DNA from 4 places in the Pseudomonas sp. GW821-FHT02H09 genome. Region 1 is predicted to be linked to each of the others. Evidence: predicted binding sites of a transcription regulator. Region 1 holds the regulator's gene; each other region holds the start of a gene.
The links. The regulator sigma-54, encoded in region 1, starts transcription at its own class of promoters, with help from an activator protein. The targets are predictions, from matches to a motif close to ANTGGCATNNANNTTGCTNT.
Positions count from the first base shown of each region.

Region 1 (3,297 bases):
GTGTGAATCAACGCACGTTCGGCCAATTCCGGAAGCAGGCCGGCCGGCAGGTTGTCGATGCAGTAGTAACCGTTGTCCTCCAATACATCGAGGGCGGTGCTTTTACCGGAGCCGGATCGGCCGCTGACAATGATCAAACGCATGATTAATGACCGTTCTGCTCGTCCAGGACAACCTGGTACAGGGCTTCATTAGTTGCGGCGCTGCGAAGTTTTTCGCGCACTTCCTTGCGATCAAGCATGCTGGCAATTTGCCGAAGCAGTTCCAGATGCGCATCGGTAGCGGCTTGCGGGACCAGCAGGACAAACAGCAGGTCGACCGGAGCACCATCGATGGCGTCGAAATCTATGGGGGCGTCCAGGTGCATCAAGGCACTGATGGGCGATTCGCAGCCTTTGAGGCGGCAGTGGGGAATGGCGATGCCGTTGCCAAAACCGGTTGAACCAAGTTTTTCACGGGCTATCAGACTCTCGAAGACATCTTGCATTCCCAGATCCGGCACTTCGCGGCTGATCAGGTTGGCAATTTGCTCGAGGGCGCGCTTTTTACTGCCGCCCGGCACGTTCACCAAAGAACGGCCGGGGGTCAGGATGTTTTCAAGTCGAATCATGGGTTGGGAGTGTTAACGACCTGTTGCGCCCTGGAGGAGGCTCTGGGTCTTTTCCTTGTGCTTTTTGAGTTGGCGATCCAGCTTGTCGGTGAGTGCGTCGATTGCCGCGTACATGTCGTCATGCTCGGCGTTGGCGACCACTTCATTGCCGGGGATATGCAAGGTAGCTTCGATTTTCTGCTTCAGCTTTTCGACGGTCATCGTGACTTGCACATTGGTGATCTTGTCGAAATGCCTTTCCAATCGTTCGAGTTTTTCGCCGATGTAGATGCGCAGGGGTTCGGTCACTTCCAGTTGGTGTCCACTGATGTTGACTTGCATACAGCTTCTCCTTCGTTGCCAGTGCATAAAGCGGCAGGCAGAAATGCCTGCCACTGGAACGCTGTGGCGTGGCCCGTTACATCAAACGCTTACGTTCGCTCGAAGGCGCGATCCCAAGGGATTCGCGGTATTTGGCGACGGTGCGACGGGCTACCTGAATGCCTTGTGCCTCCAGTAAACCAGCGATCTTGCTGTCACTCAACGGCTTTTTCTGATTTTCCGCTGCAACCAGTTTTTTGATGATCGCGCGGATCGCTGTAGACGAGCATTCACCGCCTTCAGAGGTGCTTACGTGGCTGGAGAAAAAATATTTCAGTTCGTAGATGCCGCGCGGGGTATGCATGAATTTCTGGGTGGTGACCCGGGAAATTGTCGATTCGTGCATGCCGACCGCTTCGGCGATGTCATGCAGCACCAGCGGTTTCATCGCCTCATCGCCGTACTCGAGAAAGCCCCGTTGATGCTCGACGATCTGGGTGGCGACTTTCATCAGGGTTTCGTTGCGGCTTTGCAGGCTTTTGATGAACCAGCGCGCTTCCTGCAACTGGTTGCGCATGAAGGTGTTGTCGGCGCTGGTGTCGGCCCGGCGCACGAAACCGGCGTACTGCGGGTTGACCCGCAGGCGCGGTACGGATTCCTGATTCAACTCCACCAGCCAGCGTTCGTTGTCCTTGCGTACGATGACGTCGGGGACGACGTACTCGGCTTCACTGGATTCGATTTGAGAACCTGGGCGCGGGTTGAGGCTTTGCACCAGCTCGATGATCTGCCGCAGTTCGTCCTCTTTGAGCTTCATACGGCGCATCAGCTGGCTGTAGTCACGGCTGCCAAGCAGGTCGATGAAGTCGGTGACCAGGCGTTTAGCCTCGGTCAGCCAAGGTGTTTTGGCTGGCATTTGACGCAGCTGCAGCAACAGGCATTCGCTGAGGTTGCGCGCACCGATACCGGCGGGTTCGAATTGCTGGATGCGGTGCAGGACGGCCTCAATCTCGTCCAGTTCGATGTCCAGTTCCGGGTCGAAGGCTTCGAGGATTTCCTCAAGAGTTTCGTCCAGGTAGCCCTGATTGTTGATGCAATCGATCAGGGTAACGGCGATCAGGCGATCAGTATCGGACATCGGTGCCAGGTTCAGTTGCCAGAGCAAATGACTCTGCAGGCTCTCACCGGCCGATGTGCGGGTGGTGAAGTCCCACTCGTCGTCATCGTTACTCGGCAGGCTGCTGGCACTGGTCTGGTAAACATCTTCCCAAGCGGTGTCGACAGGTAATTCGTTGGGGATGCGCTCGTTCCAGTCGCCTTCCTCGAGGTTATCCACCGTCGGGGCGGTTTCCTGGTAAGAGGGTTCCTGAACATCGGTATTGGCTTTCTGCTCGACGTTGTCGGCCAGAGGGTCGGCGTTATCGAAGTCGTCGCCTTCTTCCTGGCGTTCGAGCATCGGATTGGACTCCAGTGCCTCCTGAATTTCCTGTTGCAGGTCCAGGGTCGACAATTGGAGCAGGCGGATGGCCTGTTGCAGCTGCGGTGTCATCGTCAGCTGCTGGCCCATTCTCAAGACTAGCGATGGTTTCATGGCAGGGGCTTAACACCTTATTTGCCGGCGCACATGCGCCATCCACTACAGGGCGCCGAAGCGCCAAACATAAGCAAATTATATGCCTGAAACTGAAGTGTTTGCCTAGAGCGCGGTAACAATAAAAATTTACAGGATCTCATTGCTACTGGCGCTCTGACTATTGGCTGAACACCTGAGGGCGCGTGTTTGCCTAAAGCGCGGTAACAATAAAATTTATAGGGTTTTATTGATAGCGGCGCTCTGACGACTTGCCCAACACCTCAGCGCTTACAGGCGGAACTCATGGCCCAGATACACTTCCTTGACCAGCTCGTTGGCCAGGATGGTGGCGGAGTCGCCTTCGGCGATCAGTTGACCGTCGTTAACGATGTAGGCAGTCTCGCAGATATCCAGGGTTTCACGGACGTTGTGATCTGTGATCAGCACGCCGATGCCCTTGGCCTTCAGGTGATGAATGATCTGCTTGATGTCTCCCACCGAGATCGGATCCACACCGGCAAACGGTTCATCGAGCAGGATGAACTTCGGTGCGGTGGCCAGGGCTCGGGCGATTTCCACGCGACGACGTTCGCCACCGGAGAGGCTCATGCCGAGGTTGTCGCGGATATGGTTGATGTGGAATTCCTGCAGCAGGCTTTCCAGCTCCTGGCGACGTCCGGCCTTGTCGAGTTCCTTGCGGGTCTCAAGAATGGCCATGATGTTATCGGCAACCGACAGCTTGCGGAAGATCGATGCTTCTTGCGGCAGATAGCCGATGCCGGCCCGTGCGCGGCCGTGCATCGGCTGGTGGCTG
Region 1 is NZ_JBWKVA010000001.1:154,646-157,942, forward strand. Features, by position in the region: gene rapZ (RNase adapter RapZ) at 1-143, opposite strand, end outside; gene ptsN (PTS IIA-like nitrogen regulatory protein PtsN) at 146-610, opposite strand; gene hpf (ribosome hibernation-promoting factor, HPF/YfiA family) at 623-931, opposite strand; gene AC07VR_RS00670 (RNA polymerase factor sigma-54) at 1,008-2,501, opposite strand; gene lptB (LPS export ABC transporter ATP-binding protein) at 2,772-3,297, opposite strand, start outside.

Region 2 (3,297 bases), on a different contig from region 1:
TTGCCGGTCACGTCCAGTTGTTTGTTGGCTGCATAGAGACCGCTAAGGCCGACATTGAAAGACATATTCCACTCCTTGCGCCGCGTAAGCCGGCTCTATAGACCAATAGTTTGTACTTTCGACAGGGCAACAGCGCCCAGACCGGCGAGGTTGAGCATCATCTCGCCACCTGTTTGACTCAAGGTCACGCTGTTGACCGTTGCCGGTAGATAAGTGACCAAATCCGTCGACTTGCTATCGATCGTGGCATTCGCCTTGAAGGTATAAGTGCCCGGATCGACCTTGACACCGGCATCGTTGGTGCCATCCCAGACAAAACTGGCGTTACCGGCGCTTTGGCTACCCAGGTCGATGGTTTTCACCGCATTGCCGTTTTTATCCGTGATGCTCACGGTAGCGTCGGCAACCGACGAGGGGATCACTGCACTGCCCGTCAGGCTCTTGGTTGTATCGACCACGGCCGTACCGGTTTGAGCAACCACCGAGCGACCCACCAGGGAAGAAGCCTGCAACGCCTGCGACGACTGGAAGGTACTCGCGATAGAGTTGACCGAAGTGTTCAGCGTGGTGATGCCTTCCAGGCTGCTGAACTGAGCCAGCTGAGCGACAAACGCACTGTTGTCCTGCGGCGACAGCGGGTTCTGGTTCTTCAACTGGGTGACCAGCAGCTGCAAGAAAGCATCCTTGCCCAAGGCATTCTTGCCCGTAGTGCCACTGGTTGCCGCCGCAAGACCCGAGGTGCTGGTGGTACTGGTCTTGACCGAAGAGTTAGCAAGGATCTGGCTGAGATCCAGGCCGCTCGTGGTATCGGTAACACTCGTCATCTGAGTCGCCCCTTATCACTGACCGAGGGTCAGGACTTTCTGCATCATGGTTTTGGCGGTGTTCATCATTTCCGCATTGGTCTGGAACGAGCGACTGGCGGAAATCATGTCGGCCATTTCCTCAACCACATTGACATTGGGGTAGTAGACATAGCCCTTGGCATCGGCTGACGGATGGTTCGGTTCGTAGCGCGCCTCCAGGTTGCTCTGGTCTTCAACCACACCCAGCACCTGTACGCCCTGGCCGGCGGCATCCTGGCTCTGGAACAGCGAACTGCTGCCGCCGCTCTGACCACCCTGAAACATGGTGGCGAACACCGGGTGACGGGCCCGGTAGGTCTGGTCGATGCTCGAAGACACGGTCTCGGCGTTGGCGATGTTACTGGCGACGGTGTTCAAACGAGTGGTTTGAGCACTCATGCCGCTACCGGCAATATTGAAAACACTGGCAAGAGACATGGATTACTCTCCGCGCAGGGCTGACACCAGCCCTTTGAATTTGCTGTTGAGCAGCGTGAAGCTGGCCTGGAAGTTGACCGCATTTTCCGCGTAGTTCGACTGTTCCAGCTGGGCGTCCACGGTGTTTTGGTCAATCGAGGGTTGCATTGGCGTGCGATACAGCAACGTCTCGTCGCCATTTCCCAGACCTTCGGCTTCGATATGACGGCTATTGGTCATGTTCAACGCGAAAGTGCCGCTCTTGGTCTTTTCATTCTGCGCAGCAAGCACGGCAGAGAAATCCAGATCCCGAGCTTTGTAATTAGGGGTGTCAGCGTTGGCGATGTTGTTGGCCAGAACTTCAGCACGCTGAGCGCGGAAGCCCAGGGCTTGTTCATGGATACCGAGCGCTTTATCGAAGCTGATGCTCATGCCGGGAAACCTTCGGGTGACCAGATTTTTCGTGCGATGAACATAGCAAGCGTCGTGCCAATTCACGAAAGGCCGTAAACCGGGGCTTTGCGGGCATCGGCAAGGTGGCAATGCCAGAAAAGCGGCAACTGATTTCCGCCGCCTGCCGCTTTTCTGCCGCTCGAGATGTCGGGATGCATGAGATCCGTGATCGTTCCCACGCTCTGCGTGGGAATGCCGCCATGGACGCTCTGCGTCCGCTTCGAGATGTGACGCAGAGCGTCACGGGATGCATTCCCACGCAGGAGCGTGGGAACGATCATTTCGGAGGACAAAAAACGGGAGTCCCTGAGGACTCCCGTTTTTTATGACGCTGGCAAATCACTTCGCCTGGTAGATGATTCCAGGACTGCACTGGACCATCTGGTAGTGATCCGGCAAGCCATTCAGCGCTTCGGATGCGCCGAGGAACAGATAGCCACCTGGCTTCAACGTACTGTGAATCCGCAGCAGGATGTCCTTCTTCACTTCAGCGGAGAAGTAGATCAGCACGTTGCGGCAGAACACGATGTCGAACTTGCCAAGACTTGCATAGCTATCGAGCAGGTTGAACGAACGAAACTCCACCCGACTCCTGATCGGTGCCTTGATCGCCCAACGCCCCGGCCCTTTCGGATCGAAGTACCGTTGCAGCCGCTCCGCGGAGAGACCGCGGCCAATGGCCAGACTGTCGTATTCGCCGGTCTTGCAGTTGTTCAGCATGGTGCCGGACAAATCGGTGGCAACGATCTGCACACCCATTTTCAGCTGACCCATGTTGGTCCGCTCGAACTCATCGATCGACATGGACAATGAGTACGGTTCCTGCCCCGACGAGCACGCCGCCGACCAAATGCGCAGGCGCTGGCCAGGACTGGCCTTGATCGACTCGGGCAATACTTTGTTCTTCAATACTTCAAACGGATAGGTGTCACGAAACCACAGGGTTTCGTTGGTAGTCATGGCATCCACCACCATCTCGCGCAACCCGCTGCGCGGCTGGGTCTGAATGCGCTGAACCAGCTCACCCAACGATTTGATGCCCTGCTGCTCCATGAGTTTATTGAGACGGCTCGACACCAGATACTGCTTGTTTTCACCGAGCAAAATGCCACAGGCTTTTTCCAGGAAGACCCGGAACTGTTCGAAATCCAAATTACCCGTAGACAATGATGCCGCCTCTTAAATCGTGTTGACCGCCAAGGGCAAACGCCCTAGCTGTTATCTGCTGCTTTGATCCGGTCGATTACCCGGGACGCCAGGTCATCAGGACGGAATTTGGCAAGGAAGTCATCGGCACCGACCTTCTTCACCATCGCCTGATTGAATACACCTGACAACGAAGTATGCAGGATGATATGTAGCTTTTGCATGCGTGGATCGCTGCGGATCTCGGCCGTGAGCGTGTAGCCGTCCATTTCGGGCATCTCGATGTCGGAAATCATCATCAAGAACTCTTCTTCCGGCTTCTTGCCCTCCTCGACCAGCTTGCGCAGGTAATCCAGCGCCTGTCGGCCGTCGTTCAATGCCACTACATCGACCCCGACGGTCTGCAGACAACGCGTGACCTGCTTGCGCGCTACCG
Region 2 is NZ_JBWKVA010000023.1:27,444-30,740, reverse strand. Features, by position in the region: gene flgE (flagellar hook protein FlgE) at 1-65, opposite strand, end outside; gene flgD (flagellar hook assembly protein FlgD) at 96-824, opposite strand; gene flgC (flagellar basal body rod protein FlgC) at 840-1,283, opposite strand; gene flgB (flagellar basal body rod protein FlgB) at 1,287-1,694, opposite strand; gene cheR (protein-glutamate O-methyltransferase CheR) at 2,055-2,882, opposite strand; gene AC07VR_RS25840 (chemotaxis protein CheV) at 2,927-3,297, opposite strand, start outside.
Region 2: the regulator sigma-54 is predicted to act here: its motif matches at 1,737-1,756, upstream of flgB (flagellar basal body rod protein FlgB).

Region 3 (3,297 bases), on a different contig from region 1:
GCCTGGCATTGGCCTCTGCCGCCAGCCAGGCTCAGGCCGATACGCTGCGCTTCAAATAAAACAAGCTCCGACACTCAGTGCCGGAGTCTGTAATGACCACGTCTGCATGGCTTTTGGCATGAACCTTGGAGGAATGACAGACGTACTGCTGGAGCGCCTGTCGTCCCCTTCTCCCAGCCCAGGCGAGAAGCTTGAACCCTACTCGGCTTTCAGACCGTCAGCCGATACGGCTTTTACGCCTTTGATTTTCCTGGTGATATCCACTGCCATTTTTTTCTGTGCGTCGGTTACAAGAACAGTCGAGGACAAAGAAACCACGCCTTTGTTGGTTTCAACTTTGATGTCAGTGCCAGGAATACCTTTCTCGGTTACCAGATCGCTTTTCACTTTAGTCGTGATCCAGGTGTCAGAAGTGACTTCCTTGACCTTCGCCATTTCACCAGCAGCCACAAGCATTGGCGACTGGGTGGTTTGAGTGGTCTGGGCAAAAGCAGCATTGGCCATGGTCAGGGTCAGAGCGGTTGCCGTAGCGGCAGCGATAGCGAACCTCTTCATACGAGTAACTCCTGTTTTTCCAGAAAGCCTGCGCCGTGCTTTGGCGACAGGGTCTAGCAGAGATATAGCAGGCGTTGTGCCAACTCCAGGATAAAAATAAATACTTGAAAATCAATGTATTGAGATATAAGCAAAGTTCCTGAATCGTGCAGATTGCATGACCTGTATGTAATCTGCATGCAAGTTGCGAGTATCACAAAAGTTCCTGACACCCTGAGTTTCTGGCCATTTACGGTTTGATCTAACCTGCTATGAATAGACTGAAACGACTCCGCTGATCACCCTCGGTTCATCTTCGATTTTCCCCATAAGAAGTGCCCTGACTTCACTAGCCGGGGCACTTCTTACTGGTTTACCGGCTTGCGAGAACGCTACGTACCGCTGGCAGCACAACCTTTTGGAGAGTACTCAGGCTCCACAGTGGTAGAGCAGGTCCAGCCCTCGTCGTGTGTGCGGGTGAGAGTGATGGTTTTGCTCAGCACAGGGCCCGGAGCATTCAGAATCGTGCAAGCAATTGTGCCTGCACCCGTCGAGGCGGTACCTGATGCGGTCATTGTGCAGTTAGACGTAGTAGCGGTGCCGCCCACCAAGGCTAATGTCGGATCGGTGCCCTGATTGATGATGTCTTCAAATGAAACTTTCAGCGCGGATATCTCTGCCAGACCGGCCGTACTCTTGGCCCGCGCCTGATATTTCGTATAAAGCGGCAACGCAAAGGTGGCCAAAATGCCGATGATCGCGACCACGATCAACAGCTCGATCAAGGTAAACCCTTTTTGACTATTCATAGACAAGCTCCAGGCATTAAGTGAAGTCTGATGACCTATACAGGTCAACGCACAGTGCATGCCAAACACGTTGGGCCTTTGTCTGCGGGTGCGCGAGGCTGCTGGCGCATCGCCCTTATCCCCAGAAACTGCACAAAATGACACTTTTTGTCACTCGCCTGCCGCTGGCTTGCTGATCTGACCGACTACGCTATAAATCAAATCCATCGACTTGCGGGTCAACACCCTGCCAACACGGTGGGGCGAGCCGGGATCGATAAAGTGGTGAGACTGAACGATGGCAGTCAAAGCAGTAAAAGTCAGTGTTTACGCGTGGGAAGGTACCGATAGAAAAGGCACCAAAATGACCGGCGAACTGAGCGGCCATAATCCGCTGCTGATCAAGGCGCAGTTACGCAAGCAAGGCATTAGCCCGGGTAAAGTACGAAAAAAAAACGGCTCGATCTTTAACGCCGGCAAACGCATCAAACCCGTGGATATCGCTCTGTTCACCCGTCAGATGGCGACCATGATGAAAGCCGGAGTACCGTTGCTGCAGTCCTTCGACATCATCGGTGAAGGTTTCGATAACCCCAACATGCGCAAATTGGTGAGCGAGGTGAAACAGGAAGTCGCGGCCGGCAACAGTTTTGCCGCGGCGCTGCGCAAAAAACCGCAGTATTTCGATGACCTGTACTGCAACCTGGTGGACGCCGGTGAGCAGGCCGGAGCTCTGGAAACCTTGTTGGAGCGGGTGGCAACCTACAAGGAAAAGAGTGAAACCCTCAAAGCCAGGATCAAGAAAGCCATGACCTACCCCTTGGCCGTGATCTTCGTCGCGAGCATTGTGACTGGCATTCTGCTGGTCAAGGTGGTCCCGCAATTCCAGACGGTATTTTCAGGTTTAGGTGCGCAACTCCCGGCCTTCACCCTGATGGTCATCGCCCTCTCGGAGTTCATGCAGCAGTGGTGGCTACTGGTGCTGGTCGGGATTGTCGCTGTGGTATTTGGTTTCCGGCATACGCGCAAACGTTCACAACGCTTGCGTGACTGGCTGGACGTCAGCCTGCTGAAACTGCCGCTGGTGGGCACGCTGATGTACAAATCAGCCGTGGCTCGTTATGCCCGCACACTCTCCACCACCTTTGCTGCCGGCGTACCACTGGTGCAAGCTCTGGATTCGGTGGCTGGCGTCACAGGCAATATCGTGTTCACGAACGCGGTCAATCGCATCAGGCAGGATGTCTCGAACGGCATACAGCTGAATTTCTCCATGCGCACTTGCGGCGTCTTCCCGAACATGGCGATCCAGATGACCGCCATTGGCGAAGAATCGGGTGCACTGGACGACATGCTGGAAAAGGTCGCAACTTACTATGAGGGTGAAGTCGACAATATGGTCGATAACCTGACCAGTCTGATGGAGCCGTTCATCATGGTGACTCTTGGCGTTATCGTCGGCGGTCTGGTGGTAGCCATGTACCTGCCCATCTTCCAACTCGGCTCAGCGATCTGAATATGCCCTTGAACGATTTTTTGGCCAACTATCCGCTGGCCTTTGTTGTATCAGTGCTGGTCCTGGGACTGATTATCGGCAGCTTCCTCAACGTGCTGGTCTGGCGCCTGCCAAAAATGCTCGAACGCGAATGGAGGGAGCAAGCCCATGATGTGTTGGGCTTACCGCCAGAGGCGCCAGGCCCGACCTACAACCTGCTGCTGCCCCACTCTCAATGCCCGCACTGCGCTCAGCCGATTCGGGTCTGGGAAAATATCCCCGTCCTCAGCTATCTGCTATTGAGAGGCCGCTGTGCGAAGTGCAAGGCCCCTATCAGCAAACGCTACCCGGTCACCGAACTGGCCTGCGGACTGCTTTCTGCCTTCGTCGCCTGGCATTTCGGTTTTGGCTGGCAGGCGGGGCTGGTATTGATCTTGAGCTGGGGCTTGCTGGCGATGAGCTTGATCGATGCCGACCATC
Region 3 is NZ_JBWKVA010000007.1:258,385-261,681, reverse strand. Features, by position in the region: gene AC07VR_RS12085 (BON domain-containing protein) at 199-555, opposite strand; gene AC07VR_RS12080 (pilin) at 927-1,343, opposite strand; gene AC07VR_RS12075 (type II secretion system F family protein) at 1,621-2,838, shown strand; gene AC07VR_RS12070 (prepilin peptidase) at 2,841-3,297, shown strand, end outside.
Region 3: the regulator sigma-54 is predicted to act here: its motif matches at 1,390-1,409, upstream of AC07VR_RS12080 (pilin).

Region 4 (3,297 bases), on a different contig from region 1:
ACTGGTAGTAAGCGTGGGCGGTGCCGTCGCTGACCGCTTCGGCCTGATCGCCGGCCATTTCGTAACGAGCATCCAGCAAGCGCAGGGTGTTATCGGCCCGTTCGATAAACGTACCGAGGCGGATAAAACGAAATGCATCGTTACGCATGATGGTGCCGTAGGAAGCACCGCGAAACAGATGGGAACGCTCCTTGATCCACTCGCAAAAACGGCTCATGCCGTAGCGGCTAAGGCCTTGTTCGGCGATACCGCGAATCTCAAGCCAAGTGGCATTGATGTTTTCCCACATGTCGGCGGTGATTCGCCCACGCACCGCATGAGCACTGGCCCGTGCGGCACCCAGGCAGCTGTAGATGCTCGCAGGGTTGGCCGCGTCCAGCGCGAAAAAGTGCAGCAGCCGTTCAGCATGCAACGCACCGTGACGCTCCAGATAGTCATCCAGCGTACCGGTGATCATCAGCGGCATCGCCAGCTCATGCAAACCGTCACCACGGCCGTCCTGCGGCATCAACGACAGCGAATAACTGACATCGAGCATCCGTGCAAGGTTTTCCGCCCGCTCCAGGTAACGCGACATCCAATACAAATCCGAGGCAGTTCTACTTAACATGGCAGGCTTCCTTCAATCCTCGACCACCCAGGTGTCCTTGGTACCGCCACCCTGGGACGAATTCACCACCAGGGATCCTTCGCGCAGTGCGACGCGGGTCAGGCCGCCGGGCACTACCCGGGTTTCCCGGCCAGACAGGACAAACGGGCGCAGGTCGATATGGCGCGGGGCGATGCCGTTTTCGACAAACGTCGGGCAGGTCGACAGGCACAGGGTCGGTTGGGCGATGTAGGCGTGAGGCTTGGCTTTGATCCGCGCGCGGAACGACTCGATTTCCGCCGCCGTCGCCGCGGGCCCCACCAGCATTCCATAACCGCCGGAACCTTGAGTTTCCTTGACTACCAGTTCGGGAAGGTTCGCCAGCACGTGGGACAGCTCCTCGGGTTTGCGGCATTGCCAGGTGGGCACGTTCTTGAGGATCGGCTCCTCGTCCAGATAGAAACGGATCATGTCGGTGACAAACGGATAGACCGACTTGTCGTCTGCCACACCGGTGCCGATGGCATTCGCCAGCACTACATTGCCAGAGCGATAAGAGGACAACAGACCGGGCACGCCGAGCATCGAGTCGGGATTGAACGCCAAGGGGTCGAGGAATGCGTCATCGAGACGACGATAGATCACATCAACGGCCTTCGGCCCGTCGGTAGTGCGCATGAACACACGGTCATCACGCACGAACAGATCAGCCCCCTCGACCAGTTCGACGCCCATCTCCCGAGCCAGAAACGCGTGTTCGAAGAACGCGCTGTTAAAGCGTCCGGGAGTCAATACCACTACGCTGGGGTTCTCCAGCGGGCTGGAGCTTTTCAGGGTGTCGAGCAACAGGTTGGGGTAATGATCGATCGGCGCAATGCGCTGGGCAGCGAACAACTCGGGGAACAACCGCATCATCATCTTGCGGTCTTCGAGCATGTAGCTGACACCGCTGGGCGTGCGCAGGTTGTCTTCGAGCACGTAATAGGTGCCGTCGCCGTCACGCACCAGGTCGACGCCAGAAATATGCGAATAGATATCGCGGTGCAGATACAGCCCTTGCATGGCCAACTGATACTGCTCGTTGGCCAGCACTTGCTCGGCCGGGATGATGCCGGCCTTGATGATGCGCTGCTCGTGATAGAGGTCGGCGAGGAACATGTTCAACGCCTTGACCCGCTGGATGCAGCCACGTTCGACGATCCGCCATTCACTGGCGGGAATACTTCGGGGAATAGTGTCAAAGGGAATCAGGCGCTCCGTCCCCTGCTCATCACCATAGAGTGTGAAAGTAATACCGGCGCGATGAAATAGCAGATCGGCCTCGCGTCGCCGTTGTGCCAAAAGCTCGTCAGGCGTTTCGGCTAACCAACGGGCGAACTCCCGATAATGCGGACGGACCTGGCCGCCGGCATCATACATCTCATCAAAATAGGTGCGGATCATGCCGTACTCCTTGTCACCCGGACACCAAGGCTTCGCAAGGCCCGTGCCAGCGGCATAAACGCTTTAATATCAATCAGTTGGATAATAGCCCGGCAGGTGTCGCACCATTCCCGTGCAGCAAACGCCCCAACTCGATCGCCCCCGCTTCATTGCGAAGCAATGCCTATAGCTATCACCAGCATAGTCAGACTTGATTTCGCTGCACGCGTGAACCTCTGGATAATCCGCGATCTTTTGATCTTCCAACAGCCACAAACGAAATCGGCCGACCCTGAGGTCAGCCGATGCTGAGTGTTGATGCTGTTCATAGGTGTTATGCGAGTAACCCTCGTACCTCCTGCTTCACGCCCCAACCTTCGATAATCCCGCCCAGAGGCTCGACCACCGCCTCGAAATCCTGCTCGAAGTCACCGATGCCGCCGTAGGTGGCATACATCACCTTGCTTAGCTCCAGATGCCAGGCCCCGTCATCACGCACGCTGATCTGAGCATTCAATGACTCACCGCGAAAATGTCCTGCCGCCCTGCGCGCCCGCTCCTCATCCGGGAAAATGGCGTAGAACTCGATGGGATGGAATCGTGAAAAATCAAAACCGCCCTCTTTCATGCGGCGCAGCACGCTGCTGCTGATGTCTTCTTGATAGGCTGTGCTCATGAAACGTCCTCCTCAAACTGATGGATAGACTTTCCGTACTCCCTGCGCTCGCAACCACAATGGTGAAAGCGATACGACAATAAGATTGCCGCCGGGAAACAAGCATGTAGCTGACAAGAGACCAGACCTTAGCGATTCATTCGCTGATCTCGATTGCAGAGTAGCGCGAAGCCAGCCCCTGTGCCAGAGCCTCAAGAAGCCGGGGTGATATCGAGGATTTGAATGCTGTACTGATCTTTCAGGCTTTTGACCGTGGGGTCATCGATACGGCCTTCCAGATCATTGAGATCGAGCTCGGCCGGGACTGGCAGCAACTTTGCAAGTATCAAGTGCGCAGCCTGCTCCATGGTGGGTTCTTGCTCGCAGTCAAACTGCTCGACGGTTTGAACACCATGATCATCAACGAAAGTGACTTCCCACTTTTGCATTGGTGCCTCCTCGATAAAACCCATGGATGGGCTTACATCATCTCGACCTTGAGCAGTGAGCATCGTTCCACCCACAGCACTCAGGGACTTTGCATAAAGAAGGCCGCCAACAGGCGTAATGCCGGTCAGTTAAGGCAGTTGTAGGAGCGAGCTTGCTCCGGGCGGCGTTCCGACGATGGACT
Region 4 is NZ_JBWKVA010000003.1:318,458-321,754, forward strand. Features, by position in the region: gene AC07VR_RS05980 (alpha-E domain-containing protein) at 1-610, opposite strand, end outside; gene AC07VR_RS05985 (circularly permuted type 2 ATP-grasp protein) at 623-2,032, opposite strand; gene AC07VR_RS05990 (ribonuclease E inhibitor RraB) at 2,346-2,687, opposite strand; gene AC07VR_RS05995 (hypothetical protein) at 2,879-3,139, opposite strand.
Region 4: the regulator sigma-54 is predicted to act here: its motif matches at 2,064-2,083, upstream of AC07VR_RS05985 (circularly permuted type 2 ATP-grasp protein).